DNA from 3 places in the Bradyrhizobium sp. 1200_D9_N1_1 genome. Region 2 is predicted to be linked to each of the others. Evidence: riboswitches for the same ligand, from Rfam matches in the RefSeq annotation. Region 2 holds a riboswitch; each other region holds the start of a gene.
What was found. A riboswitch is a leader RNA that binds a small molecule or an ion and turns the genes downstream of it on or off. The one in region 2 is predicted to bind S-adenosylmethionine.

Region 1 (5,478 bases), 6.1 Mb from region 2:
CAGCATTAACTGCGATCCTCCACCTGCGGCTAGAAGAGAGGGAAACGGTTAATGCCCCACGCCACGACCAGGGACGACGTCCGCATCTATTTCGAGGAAGCTGGCCAGGGAACGCCGATTATTTTCCTGCACGAGTTCGCGGCCGACTACACCAATTGGGAGCCGCAGATCCGCTACTTCTCGCGCGGCCACCGCTGCATCACCTATTCGGCGCGCGGCTACACGCCGTCGGACGTGCCTGAGGGCGAGGTCTACACCTACACGCATTTCTACACCGACGCGCTCGCGGTGCTCGATCATCTCGGGATCGATCGCGCGCATCTCGTCGGGCTCTCGATGGGCGCTTATTCGTCGCTTCAAATCGGACTGAACGCGCCGCAGCGGGCGCTGTCGATGACGCTCGCCGGCGTCGGCTCCGGCTCGGAGATCGAACATCTCGACGCCTGGCGCAGGCAATGCCGCGCCAATGCCGAGCAGTTCGAGACGCTCGGCTCCACGGAGGTGGCAAAAGTCACACGCGAGGCACCGAGCCGGATTCCCTTCCTGGTCAAGGACCCACGCGGCCACGCCGATTTCTACGCCGCGCTGGCGCGGCACGATGCCAGGGGATCGGCGCGCACGATGCGCGGCTTCCAGGGCGGCCGTCCCTCGATCTACACCATGACGGACGCGATCAGGGGCGTCGCGACGCCGGCGCTGATCATCTGTGGCGACGAGGATGACCCTTGCGTCGGGCCGAGCCTGTTCCTGAAGAAGCATCTTCCGGCCGCGGGCCTCGCGATGTTTCCGAAGTCGGGGCACGTGCTCAACCTCGAGGAGCCCGCGCTGTTCAACGAGACCGTGGAGCGGTTCGTCACGCTGGTGGAAGCAGGTCGCTGGCCGGCGCGCGATCCGAGGTCGGTGGCGGCGCAATAGTTTACCCTGTCATTCCGGGGCGCTCGAAGAGCGAACCCGGAATGACGCCTACGGCGTCACTTCCCCTGCCCGCGCGTGAGCAGAAACACGCCCTGCTCGCCGAACATATTCCACACCCACCAGGGCAGGTTCAGCGGCACCGGGCGGCCATAGAGATCGAGCGCCACCGAGCGTTCCATCTTGACGTTGATCTCGTCGCAGAGCTCGACGAAATCCTTGATGGTGCAGAAGTGGATGTTGGCGGTGTCGTACCAGGTCGCCGGCAGGTTCTCGGTGCGCGGCATGTGGCCGCCGATCAGGAGTTGGAGCCGCATCTTCCAGAAGCCGAAGTTCGGGAACGAGACGATGGCGCGGCGGCCGATGCGCAGGAGATTTTCCAACACCACACGCGGCTGCCGCGTCGCCTGGAGCGTCTGCGACAGGATCACGTAGTCGAAGGCATCATCGGGATAGTTCACGAGGTCGGTATCGGCGTCGCCCTGCACCACCGCGAGGCCCTTGGCGACGCAGCGGTTGACGCCCTCGCGCGACAATTCGATGCCGCGACCGTCGATGCCGCGGGTCTCCAGAAGCTGGAGCAGATCACCGTCACCGCAGCCGACATCGAGCACCTTGGAGCCCGGCTTGACCATCTCGGCGACGAGCAGATGGTCGGCGCGAAAATGACCGGACTGTTCCGCGCTAAGGCCGCCCAGCGGCAGCACTTCCTGCACTGACATCCTAGCCACCCCTGCCGTTGAGTCCGCGCGCCTTGCCGGCCGATTCCAGGAAGGCGCGGGCGATGTCGAAGAATTCGGGCACGTCGAGCAGGAAGGCGTCATGGCCGCGATCGGTCTCGATCTCGGCGAACGACACCCGCGCGCTCGACGCATTCAGCGCATGCACCAACGCGCGCGATTCCGAGGTCGGAAACAGCCAGTCGCTGGTGAAAGAGACCACGCAGAAGCGCGTCTTGATGCCCGCGAACGCCTTCGCCAGCACGCCGCCATGGTCGCCGGCGATGTCGAAATAGTCCATCGCGCGCGTTAGATAGAGATAGGAGTTGGCGTCGAAGCGCTCGACAAAGGACGAGCCTTGGTAGCGCAGATAGGACTCGACCTGGAAGTCGGCGTCGAACGAGAAGGTCGGCAGGTCGCGGTCCTGCATGCGCCGGCCGAACTTGCGATGCAGCGCCGCGTCGGAGAGATAGGTGATGTGCGCCGCCATCCGTGCGACCGCAAGGCCGCGATGCGGATGGATGCCGCGATCGGCGTAGCCGCCATTGTGCCAGTCGGGATCGGCCATCACAGCCTGGCGACCGAGCTCGTGAAAGGCGATGTTCTGCGCCGAGTGCCGCGTCGAGCAGGCAATTGCCAGCGCGGAATACACGCGCTCGGGGTAGGCCGCCGTCCATTGCAGCACCTGCATGCCGCCCATCGAGCCGCCGACCACCGCGAACAGCGTGTCGATGCCGAGCCGGTCGATCAGCATCGCCTGCGCGCGAACCATGTCGGGGATGGTGATGACCGGGAAATCCAGGCCCCACACTTTGCCGGTCGCGGGATTGATCGAGGCCGGCCCGGTCGAGCCCATGCAGCCACCGATCACATTGGCGCAGATGATGAAGTATTGGCTCGGATCGAGCGGACGGCCCGCACCGACGAGGGTTTCCCACCAGCCGGGCTTGCCGGTGACGGGGTGCACATTGGCGACATGCTGGTCGCCGGTCAGCGCATGGCAGATCAGGATCGCGTTGGAGCGGTCCGCGTTGAGCTCGCCATAGGTCTGGTAGGCGATCTGGAACGGGGTGAGATCTATGCCGCAGTCGAGCGGCAACGGCTGATCAGCGCCGAAATGCGCGACGAGCGAGCTCGGATGATCCACCTCATGCGACCGCTCATCGGCACTGATCGCGGGACTGGATATCGACGTGACGCCAACCATCTGACCATCGACCTCGTTTGCGATCGGACTTCAGACCGCTACTTGCATCAGGCCATAAAAAACCCGGCCTGAACGATAGGTTCGGCCGGGATCGGAAGCGTCCCCGGCCTGTTTAGCGAGTTTTTTAACGTGGCTGCAAGCCGGCCGGCTCAAATGACCACGGAACAGGCAAAACTTAACGGCTTGGACGGTTTTCGTCAAGATACGGTCCTGATTGACCAAATTCGTCCCCGTCGCGTCAGCCGAAAAGGCCCGATTTCCCTTTGCATTTCTCTTTGCTTTCGCCGCTCCGACTGCCTAATCAAGACATCGACCGCGGCGGGTCCGACCTGATGGACCCGCATTGGAACGCCTCTCAACAGCACTTGCCAGATATGTCCCAACGTCCGCCCGCGCCACCATCGTTGCAGGAATTGCGCAAGGAGATCGACGCGATCGACGAGGGCATGCATCGCCTCCTGATGCAGCGCGGCGACATCATCGACCGCCTGATCCAGGTGAAGCAGACCCAGGAGGTGGGCTCGGCGTTCCGGCCTGCGCGCGAGGCCGACATGATGCGGCGGATCGTGGAGCGCCATCGCGGCATCCTGCCGCTCGACACGGTCGAGAGCATCTGGCGCGTCATCATCGCGACGTTCACTTACGTGCAGGCGCCGTTCGCGGTGCATGCCGACATCTCGGTGAGCGAGCCCGCGATGCGCGATTCCGTGCGATTCCATTTCGGCTTCACCGTGCCTTACGTCGCGCATTTCAGCGCGCAGGCCGCGGTCGAGGCGGTCGCGAAATCCAAGGGCGATCTGGCGCTGGTCTCGGCGACTTCCAGCCGCACCCCGTGGTGGCTGGAGCTGGAAGCAGAAGGCGCACCGAAGATCATCGCGCGGCTGCCCTTCGTCGAGCGTGCCGACCATCCGGCCGCGCTGCCCGTGTTCGCGATCTCACGCGTCGCCGACAGTGCCCTGGTGACGGAGGTGGAGACTTTCAGCGTGCGCGTCTCGGGATGGAATGCCGAGATCGCGCGGGCGCTGTCGCCGCTCGCCGACATCGTGGCGGTGCCCGATACCGCCTTCGATGGCGCCGCGCTGCTGGTCTCGGTCACGAGCGCGAGCAGCATCGACAAGATCAAGGCTGCCCTGATCGAGGCGGGGGCCTCGGTGCGCTCCACGGCCCTCGTCGGCAGCCACGCGACGCGCTATACGGTGCCCCCGACCGGGTCGAAATCGTAAGTTACGAGCCGCCTGCCATTCCGGAGTTGAAGATGTCCTGCCCCGTGCCGAACCCCGGCATTCTCGATATTGCGCCCTACACGCCCGGCAAGAGCCCGGTGCCGGAGCCGGGCCGCAAGGTGTTCAAGCTCTCGGCCAACGAGACGCCGTTCGGCCCCTCACCCAAGGCGATCGAGGCCTTCAAGAAGGTGGCTGATCATCTGGAAGACTATCCGGAAGGCACCTCGCGGGTGCTGCGCGAAGCCATCGGCCGCACCTTCGGCCTCGACCCCAACCGCATCATCTGCGGCGCCGGCTCTGACGAGATCCTCAACCTGCTCGCCCACACCTATCTCGGCCAGGGCGACGAGGCGATCTCCACCACCCACGGCTTCCTGGTCTACCCGATCGCCACCATGGCGGTCGGCGCCAGGAACGTCATTGCACAGGAGAAGAACCTCACCTGCGACGTCGACGCCATCCTCAAGGCCGTGACGCCGAAGACGAAGCTGGTGTGGCTCGCCAATCCGAACAACCCGACCGGCACCTATATTCCGTTCGACGAGGTCAAGCGCCTGCGCGCCGGCCTGCCCTCGCACGTGCTGCTGGTGCTGGACGCCGCCTATTGCGACTACGTCTCGCGCAACGATTACGAGATGGGCATCGAGCTCGTCGCCACCACCGAGAACACCGTGGTGACGCACACCTTCTCCAAGATCCACGGCCTCGCCGCGCTGCGCATCGGCTGGATGTTCGGGCCCGAGCACATCATCGACGCGGTCAACCGCATCCGCGGTCCCTTCAACGTCTCGACACCGGCGATGTATGCCGCGGTCGCCGCGATCGAGGACACCGCGCATCAGGCGATGTCGAAGCAGTTCACCGAGACCTGGCGCAACTGGCTCACCGAGGAGATCGGCAAGCTCGGCCTGAAGGTGACGCCGAGCGTCGCCAATTTCGTGCTGATCCACTTCCCGACCGACAGGGGCAGGACCTCGGACGACGCCGACGCCTTCCTCACCAAGCGAGGCCTCGTGCTGCGGGCATTGAAGAATTACGGCCTGCCGCATTCCCTGCGCATGACCATCGGCACCGAGGAGGCCAACCGCCTCGTCGTGGACGGTTTGCGCGACTTCATGGCCGGCAAATGAGCGTACAGCCGCACTTCCAGCGCATCGCCCTGATCGGCTTCGGCCTGATCGGCGGCTCGATCGCGCGCGCTGCGAAGCTCCAGGGCCTGGCCGGCGAGATCGTCACCACCGCGCGCTCGGAGAAGACGCGCGCGCGGGTGCTCGAGCTCGGCATCGTCGATCAGGTCGTGGCGACCAATGCGGAAGCGGTGAAGGATGCCGATCTCGTCATCCTCTGCATTCCCGTCGGCGCCTGCGGACCGGTGGCGCAGGAGATCGCCGCGCATCTGAAGCCCGGCGCGATCGTC
Region 2 (5,478 bases):
GCCGCCGAAATAATAGTAGATCATCCGCTTCGACGTGCGCGTGCGGGCCGCGATCGCATCGACGCGGGCGCCGGAATAGCCCTCCGAGGCGAATTCGGCCATCGCCACTTCGAGGATGTCGCGCTTGGTGCGCTCGGGGTCGTTGGTGCGCTTCGATGGGGGCGGCATGCGCTCGAGCATCACTGTTTCTCTCGCCAGTTTCCACGGATCACCTTGAAGGTGAAGGCAAATTTCACCCGTCCGGGCCTGGATCCAACGCGTATTGCATAAACGTACTAGTTCGTACATTATTCCTCCAAACCAAGGTTGCGGCAACCAGAACCACAAAACGCGCGCGCGGCGGACCGCCTGACGCGAGCCGCACCGGACACATGGGGAGGACTTGCAATGACGTTGACGTCAACCGCATCGCTGCACGCGTCATCCGCAGCGGAGGCAACACCGGGCAAGCTGCCGAAGCGCGCCGCGCTGGTCAGCTTCGTCGGCAGCATGCTCGAATACTACGACTTCTTCATCTACGGCACCGCGGCCGCGCTGATCTTTCCAAAAGTGTTCTTCGCCAATGTCGATCCCTCGACCGGGACGCTGCTCGCGCTCCTCAGCTTCGGCATCGGCTACATCGCGCGCCCCGTCGGCGCCGTCATCCTCGGCCATTTCGGCGACCGCATTGGTCGCAAGACGGTGCTGCTGTTCACACTGGTACTGATGGGTGGCTCGACGCTTGCGATCGGCCTGTTGCCGGATGCCAAGGCGATCGGCAATGCCGCGCCCGTCATCCTGACGCTGCTTCGCCTGTTACAGGGCCTCTCGGCCGCCGGCGAGCAGAGCGGGGCGAACTCGCTGACGCTGGAGCATTCGGCCAACTCCAACCGCGCCTTCTTCACGAGCTGGACCCTGAGCGGCACCCAGGCCGGTGCGATCCTGGCGACGCTGGTATTCATTCCGGTATCGAGCCTGCCGGAGGACCAGCTTCTGAGCTGGGGCTGGCGCGTTCCGTTCCTGCTTTCCGCTCTGGTGCTGCTGGTCGCCTACCTGGTGCGGCGGACCATGCCGGAAACGCCCGTGTTCGAAGACATCAAGGGCAAGGCGCAAGTTGCGCGCTTCCCCGTCGTCGCCCTGCTGCGCGACTACTGGCCCGACGTGCTGCGCGTCATCGTCTGCGCGCTGATCGCGACCGTGAGCACGATGACCGCCGTGTTCCAACTCGGCTATGCCACCAGCAAGTTCGGCGTCGCGCGCCCGACCATGCTGTGGGCCGGCGTGCTCGGCAACGTCACGGCGCTGCTCACCCAGCCGCTCTGGGCCCTGCTCGCCGACAAGATCGGCCGCAAGCCGGTGTTCATCGGCGGCGTGCTCGGCTGCGCGGTGCTGCTGTTCCCGTACTTCATGCTGGTGACGTCAGGCAACACGATCGCGATCTTCGCCGCCGCGATGATCCTGTCCGGCATCGTCTACGCCGCGCCGAACGCGATCTGGCCGTCGTTCTACGCCGAGATGTTCGAGGCGCGCGTGCGCTATTCCGGCACCGCGATCGGCACGCAGCTCGGCTTTCTCGTCGCCGGCTTCACGCCGCTGGTGAGCGCGAGCCTGGTCGGGGAGGGGCAGAACGGCTGGGTCCCCGTCGCGATCTTCGTCGCCTGCTGCTGCGTGATCTCGGCAGCCGCTGCGGCGACGGCGCGCGAAACCCACACCGTCGACATCGCCGATCTCGGCAAGCGGCGCGCTTGAGTGAAGACGAGGCACGCATGCTGACCAGCGCAGTTCAGACCACGAGTGGCCCCGTCGTCGGCACCACGCAGGCCGGTATGCGTGCCTTCAAGGGCGTGCCGTTCGCAACCGCGCCGCGCTTTGCCAAGGCAATGCCGCCGAAAGCGTGGACGGAGCCGCTCCGCTGCACGGGCTACGGTGCTTACGCGCCGCAGCCGGGCCATCTCGATCATGCGGACGAGGCTGCCTGTCTCAGCCTGAACATCTGGACGCGTGCAGAGGCCGATCGGCCGCTGCCGGTGCTGGTCTTCATCCATGGCGGCGCCTTCGTCACCGGCGGCGGCGCCGACTATGACGGCGCATTCCTCGCCGCGCACGGTCCGGCGGTGATCGTCACCATCAACTACCGGCTCGGCCCGCTCGGATTCCTGCAATTGCATCGCCTTGGGCTCGGCGAGGCCAACAACCTCGCGATCTCGGATTCGCTCGCCGCCCTCGACTGGGTGCGCGCCAATATCGCGGATTTCGGCGGCGATCCTGACGCGATCACGCTGTCCGGCCAGTCGGCCGGCGCCTCGATGGTGATCGCGCTCGCAACCCTGCCGCAGGCCAGAGGCAAGTTCATTCGCGCCCTCGCGCTCAGCGCGCCCGGGCGGAACATCATGAGCGCCGATCATGCCGACGACGTTGCACGCCGCGTGCTTGCCGAGCTCGAATTAGCGCACGACCCAACCGCGATTGCCTCTTTGCCACTGCCAAAGCTCTTCGCGGCGGTGGAGCGCGTCAGTCGCAGGCTTGCGGACGAGACCGAACAAGGCACCGTGTTCGGCCCGGTGCTCGATGGAATCGTGATTCCGCGCGAGCCGCGGGACGTCTTCGCCGAAGGAACCTTGCGCGACATTCCGCTCTGGCTCGGCTCCTGCCGCGACGAGATGGTGATGTTCCTGAAGAGCACGCCGCCGGCCGCGATGATCCGCACCACCGAACGACAAGTGCGCGCCGCAGTCGGCGATGCCGGCTGGCAACGTCTGCTGGCGTATTACCGCGCCACAGCGCGCGTCGACGAGGATCCGTACGAGGCGCTGCTGTCCGACGCGTTCTGGCATCGCCCCATGGCAGATCTTGCGCGGCTTCATGCCGCGGCTGGCGGCGCGGTGTGGCTGAGCCGGTTCGACCATCGCCCGGCGCTGGAGCCGTTCCTGTCGCAGGGGCCGACCCACGGTGCCGACAATGCCTGCCTCTGGGCGCACCCGCCGGATTTCATCGACCGCCCGATCCTGAAGCGCAAGGGCGGGCCGATGACGCCCGAGGATATCGAGGTCGCCGCGCGGTTTCAGGCAAGCGTGCTGCGCTTCGTCACATCCGGCGCGCCCGACATCGCGGAAGCCTGGCCGCGGTTCGAGCCGGCCAAGGAGCCGCTCGCAATCTTCGGCCAGCCGTTCCACATTGTGCCTCTCAATGAAGGCGTGCGCTCCCGCCTGTGGGCGGAGCTGTCGGCCCAACGCGGCGCGCCGCAGGCTCCGGCCGCGCGAGCGAAGATCGGTTGATCGCAGCACCTTGGTCATGTAAGCGTTCGTCCAGCGCCGATTTGATCCTCAGCTTGCGGGCGCTTCTAAAAATGCAGCTAAAGAGACCCGCTATCCCTGCATCGTCCCGCATTGGGTGAATCGTCGGCCATCTCGAATGGAGAGGCCAAGTGAAATTTGCTGCCATCGCGGATGTGCACGGAAATCGTCCGGCGCTCGAAGCCGTCCTTGCGGACATTGCTGCGCTCGGCATCAACGAGGTCGTGAACCTGGGCGACCATGTTAGCGGTCCGCTCGAAGCGGCCCGAACGGCTGACCTGCTGATGGAGCGAGGCTTTCCGTCCATCAAGGGCGATCAGGACCGCATTCTCGTGGAGCTGTGGCAGGCCGGCACATCGGCGCGCAGCGATTTCCGAGAGCTCGAACGCAAGCATTTCGAGTGGATGGCAAGCATGCCGTCCACGCTCATGTATAGGGGGCGGGCGTTCCTGTGCCATGGATCGCCAGGGAATGATGCTGCGTTCTGGCTCGACCACATCGCGGGCGACGGCTGCCCGCGTCCGAGCCGGATTGATTCTATTGAGGCCGGCGCCGAGGGGATCGACGCCGAGATCATCCTGTGCGCACACACGCACATTCCGCGCGTGGTGCGTCTGAAGGATGGCCGGCTGGTCGTCAATCCCGGCAGCGTTGGATTGCCCGGTTACGACGGGAAGATGCCCGTTCCCTACGTGGTCGAGGTCGGCACCCCTCATGCGTGTTACGCAATTCTGGAGCATGCCAACAGAGGCTGGTCCGCGACGCTCCGCTACGTGGCCTACGACACCACGGCCATGGCAGCATTGGCGCGGGCCAGGGGAATGCTCACCTGGGCGAGCGCGATTGCAACGGGCTGGGTGCAGCGGGATCACCTGTAATCTGCTTCACACGCGAATGCGCCGAGTAACGCTAGATGAAGTGAGGCCTCGCTTCCGCGCGGCCCGCTTCGGAGCTGGCGATGATTGCTGCACTGGCAAGAGCAATATCCCGCGCGACGGGAACCAATGTCGATGTCGAGACTCTGAAAGTCGTCGTCATATTCTCGGGAGCGGGCCTGCTGCTCTCACTCGTTGCTGCAATGATCTACGGACAGGCTGTCAACGCCGCCTTATTTTAGGCTCCTGCGCGTTCATCGCGCGCCTCGCCGCCTGTCCCGGCTGGTTCAGCGCAGGAACGGCACGGGATGGGCCGCGCGATGGAAGAAGTTGATCAGGGTATTGATGTCGAACACCGGCAGACCCGACACCTCGGCGACGTCCCGCGAGAATGGGCACATGTTGGTGCACTCGAACAGGATCGCGCCGGGATTTTTGCAGGACGCCATGAAGGCTTCCGTCATCTCGATCATCTCGGCGCGCAGCACGTCAGTGTCCAGCTCTTCGCGGCCGAGAATGTAGGTTGCGGGAAACTGCGCATCGGGCTTCATGCCCTGGATTTGAACGAGAATGTCGTCCGGCGACCAGCCGACGCCGCGGAAGTGCCCTTCGTTCATGTGGTGGCCGCGTTCGGTGAAGATGCCGATGACCTTGCCGGGCGGCAGCATGGCGTGGATCAGCGGCGCCTGGATCAGGCTCGAGGTGAAGACCGGGATGTTCACGGCAGCCGCGAGCTGCTTCTGGAACGGCGCGAGGAAGCCGCAACTCGTCGTTATCGCTTTGACGCCGTCGGCTTCCAATTCGCGGGCCGCGGCGATGAACGGCTCGAGCAGGGTCGGATCGGGCTGGTCGCCCATGATCCTTGTGGCGTGCGCGCCGCGCACGATCTTGTAGCGCACCGGGAAGTCGTAGGAGAGCGCGTTGCCGATGTCGCCGCGCGGGCGCGGGAAGCGGGTATCGAGCATCAGAATGCCGATCGTCTCGCCGTAATTCGTGAAGCCGCCGCGGAGTTTCATGGTTCGTCCCACCGATTCGGGATGGTCGTGGCCGGCAGTCTAATGCGTTTCGTGAAACCGGCTGAGGAGGGACTTCCGCCGTTCGCTGCGCGGCTGGCGGATCATCTCCTCTGGCGTACCGATCCCGGCCATGACGCCATCATTCATGAAGCCGACGCGGGCTCCGGTACGGCTTGAGCACCGCGAATCCCCAGACATACATCGCGGATTGGCGCTCAGAACTGCACTTCGCCGGGAATGTCGTCCGCGCCGAGACCTACGGCTTCGAAACCCTTCAACATCCATTCGCGGGTCTGGCCCAGCGAGCGGTTGTAG
Region 3 (5,478 bases), 6.4 Mb from region 2:
ATCCGCCCTTTTTGCCTGACGTCATGGCTGGCTGCACCCGTGGCGGCGGCGCTGCTGTTGCTGACTCCTGTTTCGCAGTCGCGCGCGCAGGCGCAGGCAACGCCCGCGCCCGCGCAGGCCGCTAATCCCGCTCCGGCATCGCCCTCCCAGACCACCGTCGCCGCGACGTCTCCCGAACAGCGCAGCATCACCGCGCGCGCCATCGACAAGGTGAAGCAGGTCGCGAAATCCGCCGGTGATGTCTTCAACCGCGTCCCCTGCCTGCCGCCGAAGGGCGGCGCGAAGGCGATGGGGTCGCTGCCGCATGTCGCAAGCAAGCTCGTCGCCGGCAAGCCTGTCGTGATCGTCGCGTTCGGCTCGTCGTCGACCGCCGGCTACGGCGCAAGCTCGCCCGATTTCAATTATCCGAACCGTCTTGCGGCGCAGCTGCGCCGGCAATATCCGACCGCGGACATCACCGTCATCAATGCCGGCGTCGGCGGCGAGGACGCGCCCGAGATGATGAAGCGCCTCCAGAAGGAGGTGATCGACGTGCATCCGGACATGGTGATCTGGCAGGTCGGCACCAACGCCGTGCTGCGCAATCTCGATCCCGGCGACACCGCCAAGATGGTCGAGGACGGCATCGCCCGCATCCAGGCCGCCGGCGGTGCCGATATCGTGCTGGTCGATCCGCAATATTCGCCGGCCGTCAACCAGCGCAAGGAGAGTGCCGGCAAGATGGTGAAGCTGCTCGGCAAGGTCGCCGAGCTCCGTCACGTCGGCATCTTCCCGCGCTTCGAGGTGATGCGCGACTGGCACGAGAATCAATCGATCCCGGTCGAGAGCTTCGTGATTGCCGACGGCCTGCATATGAACGATTGGGGCTACGCCTGCTTTGCCCAGCTCCTCGGCGACGACATCATCCGCTCCGTCGGCCAGATCAAGCTCGGGGTCAACGTGCCCGGGGACGTGCGGGCGTACCGGCCGATGTAGTTCGGCTGCGTAGCCGTAGGGTGGGCAAAGGCGCGCTCTTCGCGCGCCGTGCCCACCATCTATCGCCAGCTCGGTGGTGAATGGTGGGCACGCTTCGCTTTGCCCACCCTACGGAGCTCGATCGCCTCACGCCTTCTCCAGCGCCGCCGTCAGATCCTCGATCAGATCGTCCGCATGCTCCAGCCCCGCGGAGAAGCGGATGAAGCCCTCGCTGATGCCGAGCGCGGCGCGGTCTTCCGGCTTCAGGCGCTGATGCGTCGTGGTCGCCGGATGGGTGACGAGGCTCTTGGCGTCGCCGAGATTGTTCGAGATCTTCGCAAGCTTGAGCTCGTTGAGCACGCGGAACGCGGCCGCCTTGCCGCCCTTGACCTCGAAGCCGACCAGCGTCGAGCCGCCGCGCATCTGCTTCTTCACCAGCGCTGCCTGCGGATGATCGGCGCGGCCGGGATAGATCAATCGCGAGATCTTCGGATGGCCGGCCAGCACTTCCGCAACGCTTGCCGCGGTGTCGGTCTGCGCGCGCACGCGCACGGCCAGCGTCTCCAGGCCCTTAAGCAAGACCCAGGCGTTGAACGGCGAGATCGACGGCCCGGTCTGGCGCATGAAATTGTGGAGGTGCTCGGCGACGAAGGCTTCCGACGACAGGATGATGCCGCCGAGGCAGCGGCCCTGGCCGTCGATGTGCTTGGTCGCGGAATAGACCACGACGTCGGCCCCGAGCGCGAGCGGGCTCTGCCAGATCGGCGTCGCAAACACGTTGTCGACGACGAGCCGCGCGCCGCCCTTGTGCGCGATCTCGGCGATGCCGGGGATGTCGAGCACGTCGAGCGTCGGGTTGGTCGGGCTCTCCAGGAAGAACGTCTTGGTGTTCGGCCGCAAGGCCCGCTGCCACTGGTCGAGATCGAGGCCGTCGACCAGCGTGGTTTCGATGCCGTAGCGCGGCAACAGATCCTGAATGACGTAGAGGCACGAGCCGAACAGCGCGCGGGAGGCGACCACGTGGTCGCCGGTCTTCAGCGGCGCCAGGATCGCGGTCGTCACAGCGGCCATGCCGGTCGCCGCCGAACGCGCCGCTTCGGCGCCTTCTAGCTCGATCATGCGGCGCTCGAACATCGAGATGGTCGGGTTCGAATAACGCGAATAGATGAAGCCGGGATCCTCGCCCTTGAACCGCGCCTCGCACTCCTCGGCGCTGTTGTAGACGTAGCCCTGGGTCAGGAACAGCGCCTCCGACGTCTCGCCGAATTGCGAGCGCAGGGTGCCGGAATGGACCAGGCGGGTTTCGGGACGGTAAGTGGCAGGCGACTTCGACATAGGTACCTCCGACATGACCGTCTCGTCGAAAACGGTCACAAAAAAACCGGCCTGGATATATCCACGGGCCGGGATCACAGAGGTCCCCGGCCTGTTTAGCGACTTATTTAACGTGGCTGCAAGCCGGCCGGCTCAAATCACCACGGGATAAGTGATGCTCATATTCCGCAATGGCCTTTCCGTCAAGGCGTCCATCGGATAGCCGTAAAAGGCTAGTATTTCCCGCACGTCCGGATGCGTTTGACCCCTGACGAGGACCCCCGGTTGAGCTTCACGATCGCCGCCGACGCCAATGGTATCCTGCCCGACCGCATGATCGCGGCGATGGCGGAGGCGGGCCTCATCCTGCCCGCATACGATTTCGTCGAAAGCCAGATCCAGCCGGCGAGCCTCGACCTCCGCCTCGGTGACATCGCCTATCGCGTCCGCGCCAGCTTCCTGCCTGGTCCCGGCGCCACGGTGGCCGAGCGCATCGACGAATTGAAGCTGCACGAGTTCAGCCTTGCCGACGGCGCGGTGCTGGAAACCAACTGCGTCTACATCGTGCCGCTGCTCGAGAGCCTGGCGCTGCCGCCGGAGATCGTCGCGGCTGCGAACCCCAAGAGCTCCACCGGCCGCCTCGACGTCTTCACCCGCGTGATCGCCGACGGCACCCGCCGCTTCGACATGATCGGCGCCGGCTATCACGGCCCGCTCTATGCCGAGATCAGCCCGAAGACATTTCCGGTGCTGGTGCGCGAGGGCTCGCGCCTGTCGCAGGTGCGCTTCCGCACCGGTGACGCCATCCTCAATGCCGACGAGCTCGATGCGCTGCATGCGTCCGAGCGCCTCGTCGACATCGACGATGCCGATCTGGCCGGCGGCGTCGCCGTCTCCGTCGATCTCTCCGGCGAGAAGGCGAGCGGCTTCGTCGGCTACCGTGCCAAGCGCCACACCGGCGTCGTCGATGTCGATCGCCGCTCCGGCTATTCCGTCGAGGACTTCTGGGAGCCGATCTCGGCCCGGCCCGACGGCAGCCTGATCCTCGATCCCGGCGAGTTCTACATCCTCGCCTCGAAAGAGGCCGTGCAGGTGCCACCCGACTTTGCAGCCGAGATGGTGCCCTTTGATCCGCTGGTCGGCGAATTCCGCGTGCACTATGCCGGCTTCTTCGATCCCGGCTTCGGCTATGCCGGTGCCGGCGGGTTGGGATCGCGCGCCGTGCTGGAGGTGCGCTCGCGCGAGGTGCCGTTCATCCTCGAGCACGGCCAGATCGTTGGCCGCCTCGTCTACGAGAAGATGCTCGCCCGCCCCGACGCGATGTACGGCCAACGCATCGGCTCGAACTACCAGGCGCAGGGCTTGAAGCTCTCGAAACATTTTCGGGTGTAGCGACATCTCCAACTGTCATGCCCCGGCTCGACCGGGGCATCCAGTACGCCGCGGCGTCTCGATTCAATCATAACTGTCTCTGGAATACTGGATCGCCCGGTCTTCGCCGGGCGATGACACCGAGTCTGTGGCTGGTTGCGCCGCCCCAGCCGCGATGACACACTCCCGTAAAACAACAAGCCGGGAGCGAACATGACCGCCGCAGCTGACTCCGCGCAGGAAGCCCAATGGAAGCGCTGGCGCGCGGTCGCCGATCTCTATCACGCCTATTTCACCGGCCTTATCCTCACCGTCGTCACGCGGCGCGGCACCGCGGATGCCGCGGAGTTCGTCTTCCGCGTGTTCCGCCGTCAGCAGCAGGAGCGCTTCCTGCCGGGGCTGGAAAAGCTCGGGCTCAGCCATCTGCCGCCGGCGGTCGCGGCTGCGCAATATCACTACCTCTCCAACTGGCTCGGCGGCGTGCATGTCGAATACATGTATGAGAGCGACGTCAAGGCCTGGATCCGCTATCCGCCGCCGCGCTGGATCTGGAAGGGCACCGCGATCTGCGGCGTGCCGGGCGAAGTCTCACGCGCGATGCTGCGCGGCTGGCACGCCAATAACGGGGTTGCGCTCGGAGATCTTCACCTCGGCTTCGTCTGCACCAAGCAGAGCGTCGACGGCCAGGACGGGCTCGAAGGCTATTATCATCAATACGACCATCCGCTCGAACTCGACCAGCGCCTGGTGTTCGCGCGGCATCTGGAAGCGCCGCCGTTCGATGCGAAGACCGCGCCGGCGCTGCCGGTCGCGAGCTGGCCGAAACCGCGGCTTGAAAAAGCCTATCGCAACTATGCGATGGAATATGTCCGCACCGCCGCGCCCGTGATGGTGCAGCTGTTCGGCCCGGAGGACGCCGGTTATCTGCTGCATCTCACCGGCAAGCTGATCGGGATGCAGTATTTCGACGAGGCCGCGGCCGCACTCGCGACGAGCCGCGGCGGCGCGAGGGAATTCGCATCGTTCCTGAACGCGCTGTTCGCTGCCCAGGACGACAATGCTGAGATGACGCAGTCCGAAGGCACCTTCGAAATCCGCCAGCAGAGCTGGAAGCTGATGGACGACGTCGCTGATTGTCACCGCGCCTGCGCCAAGGTGCTGGAGGGATTGTTCGAGGGATTGGCTGCCGGCTGCGGCCGGCATATCGGCATCCGCATGCGCCCGGCCGCAGGCGGCCGTCCGCCGCTGGTCTGGACGATTGGGTGACGAGAACGGCGCGGCCACTTCGCCTCTCCCCGCGTGCGGGGAGAGGCCGGATTGCATCGAAGATGCAATCCGGGTGAGGGGGACTCTCCGCGAGTCCAACTCGCATCGTTTTCGCGGACGCGGCCCCTCACCCCAACCCTCTCCCCGTAAGAACGGGGAGAGGGAGACGAGAGACCGCAATTCCACGGGCTGAAATGCGCTGCCGCAGGGCACGCCTGCATCAGGCGCAGGAGGAATCGGCAATTGCCGTGCTAACAAGCCTCTCGCTGCGCCTTCTGCGCGAAGAAATTCATTGGCACATCTAGTCATTGCCGCGCCGCAAATGGCGCTCGTGCCCGGGAGAGGACATGTCCGACATCGCCGAAATCCCGGTCGATGAACAAGAGCGCCCGCCGCCTCCGCGGCCGGTGAGGAGCGCGCTGATGGACGGGCCGATCCTGCGCACGCTGCTCGGGCTTGCCTGGCCGAACGTGATCGCGCTCTCGGCCGGCACCTGCACGGTGATCGCGGAGACCTCCTATATCGGCCGGCTCGGCGTCGAGGCGCTGGCCGCGATGGCGCTGGTGTTCCCGA

Region 1: another riboswitch for S-adenosylmethionine. It lies ahead of metX (homoserine O-acetyltransferase MetX); the one in region 2 lies ahead of AB5K84_RS11810 (metallophosphoesterase family protein).
Region 3: another riboswitch for S-adenosylmethionine. It lies ahead of AB5K84_RS41640 (O-succinylhomoserine sulfhydrylase); the one in region 2 lies ahead of AB5K84_RS11810 (metallophosphoesterase family protein).

The regions. Positions count from the first base shown of each region.
Region 1 is NZ_CP197226.1:8,483,528-8,489,005, forward strand. Features, by position in the region: gene AB5K84_RS40055 (alpha/beta fold hydrolase) at 52-915, shown strand; gene metW (methionine biosynthesis protein MetW) at 972-1,634, opposite strand; gene metX (homoserine O-acetyltransferase MetX) at 1,636-2,838, opposite strand; SAM riboswitch at 2,930-3,009, opposite strand; gene AB5K84_RS40070 (chorismate mutase) at 3,213-4,061, shown strand; gene hisC (histidinol-phosphate transaminase) at 4,094-5,191, shown strand; gene AB5K84_RS40080 (prephenate/arogenate dehydrogenase family protein) at 5,188-5,478, shown strand, end outside.
Region 2 is NZ_CP197226.1:2,431,671-2,437,148, forward strand. Features, by position in the region: gene AB5K84_RS11795 (TetR/AcrR family transcriptional regulator) at 1-180, opposite strand, end outside; gene AB5K84_RS11800 (MFS transporter) at 388-1,728, shown strand; gene AB5K84_RS11805 (carboxylesterase/lipase family protein) at 1,746-3,254, shown strand; SAM riboswitch at 3,278-3,356, shown strand; gene AB5K84_RS11810 (metallophosphoesterase family protein) at 3,404-4,150, shown strand; gene AB5K84_RS11815 (hypothetical protein) at 4,231-4,389, shown strand; gene AB5K84_RS11820 (aspartate/glutamate racemase family protein) at 4,435-5,163, opposite strand; gene AB5K84_RS11825 (transporter substrate-binding domain-containing protein) at 5,379-5,478, opposite strand, start outside.
Region 3 is NZ_CP197226.1:8,791,640-8,797,117, reverse strand. Features, by position in the region: gene AB5K84_RS41645 (SGNH/GDSL hydrolase family protein) at 1-975, shown strand, start outside; gene AB5K84_RS41640 (O-succinylhomoserine sulfhydrylase) at 1,102-2,289, opposite strand; SAM riboswitch at 2,364-2,443, opposite strand; gene AB5K84_RS41635 (2'-deoxycytidine 5'-triphosphate deaminase) at 2,524-3,660, shown strand; gene AB5K84_RS41630 (hypothetical protein) at 3,853-4,905, shown strand; gene AB5K84_RS41625 (MATE family efflux transporter) at 5,253-5,478, shown strand, end outside.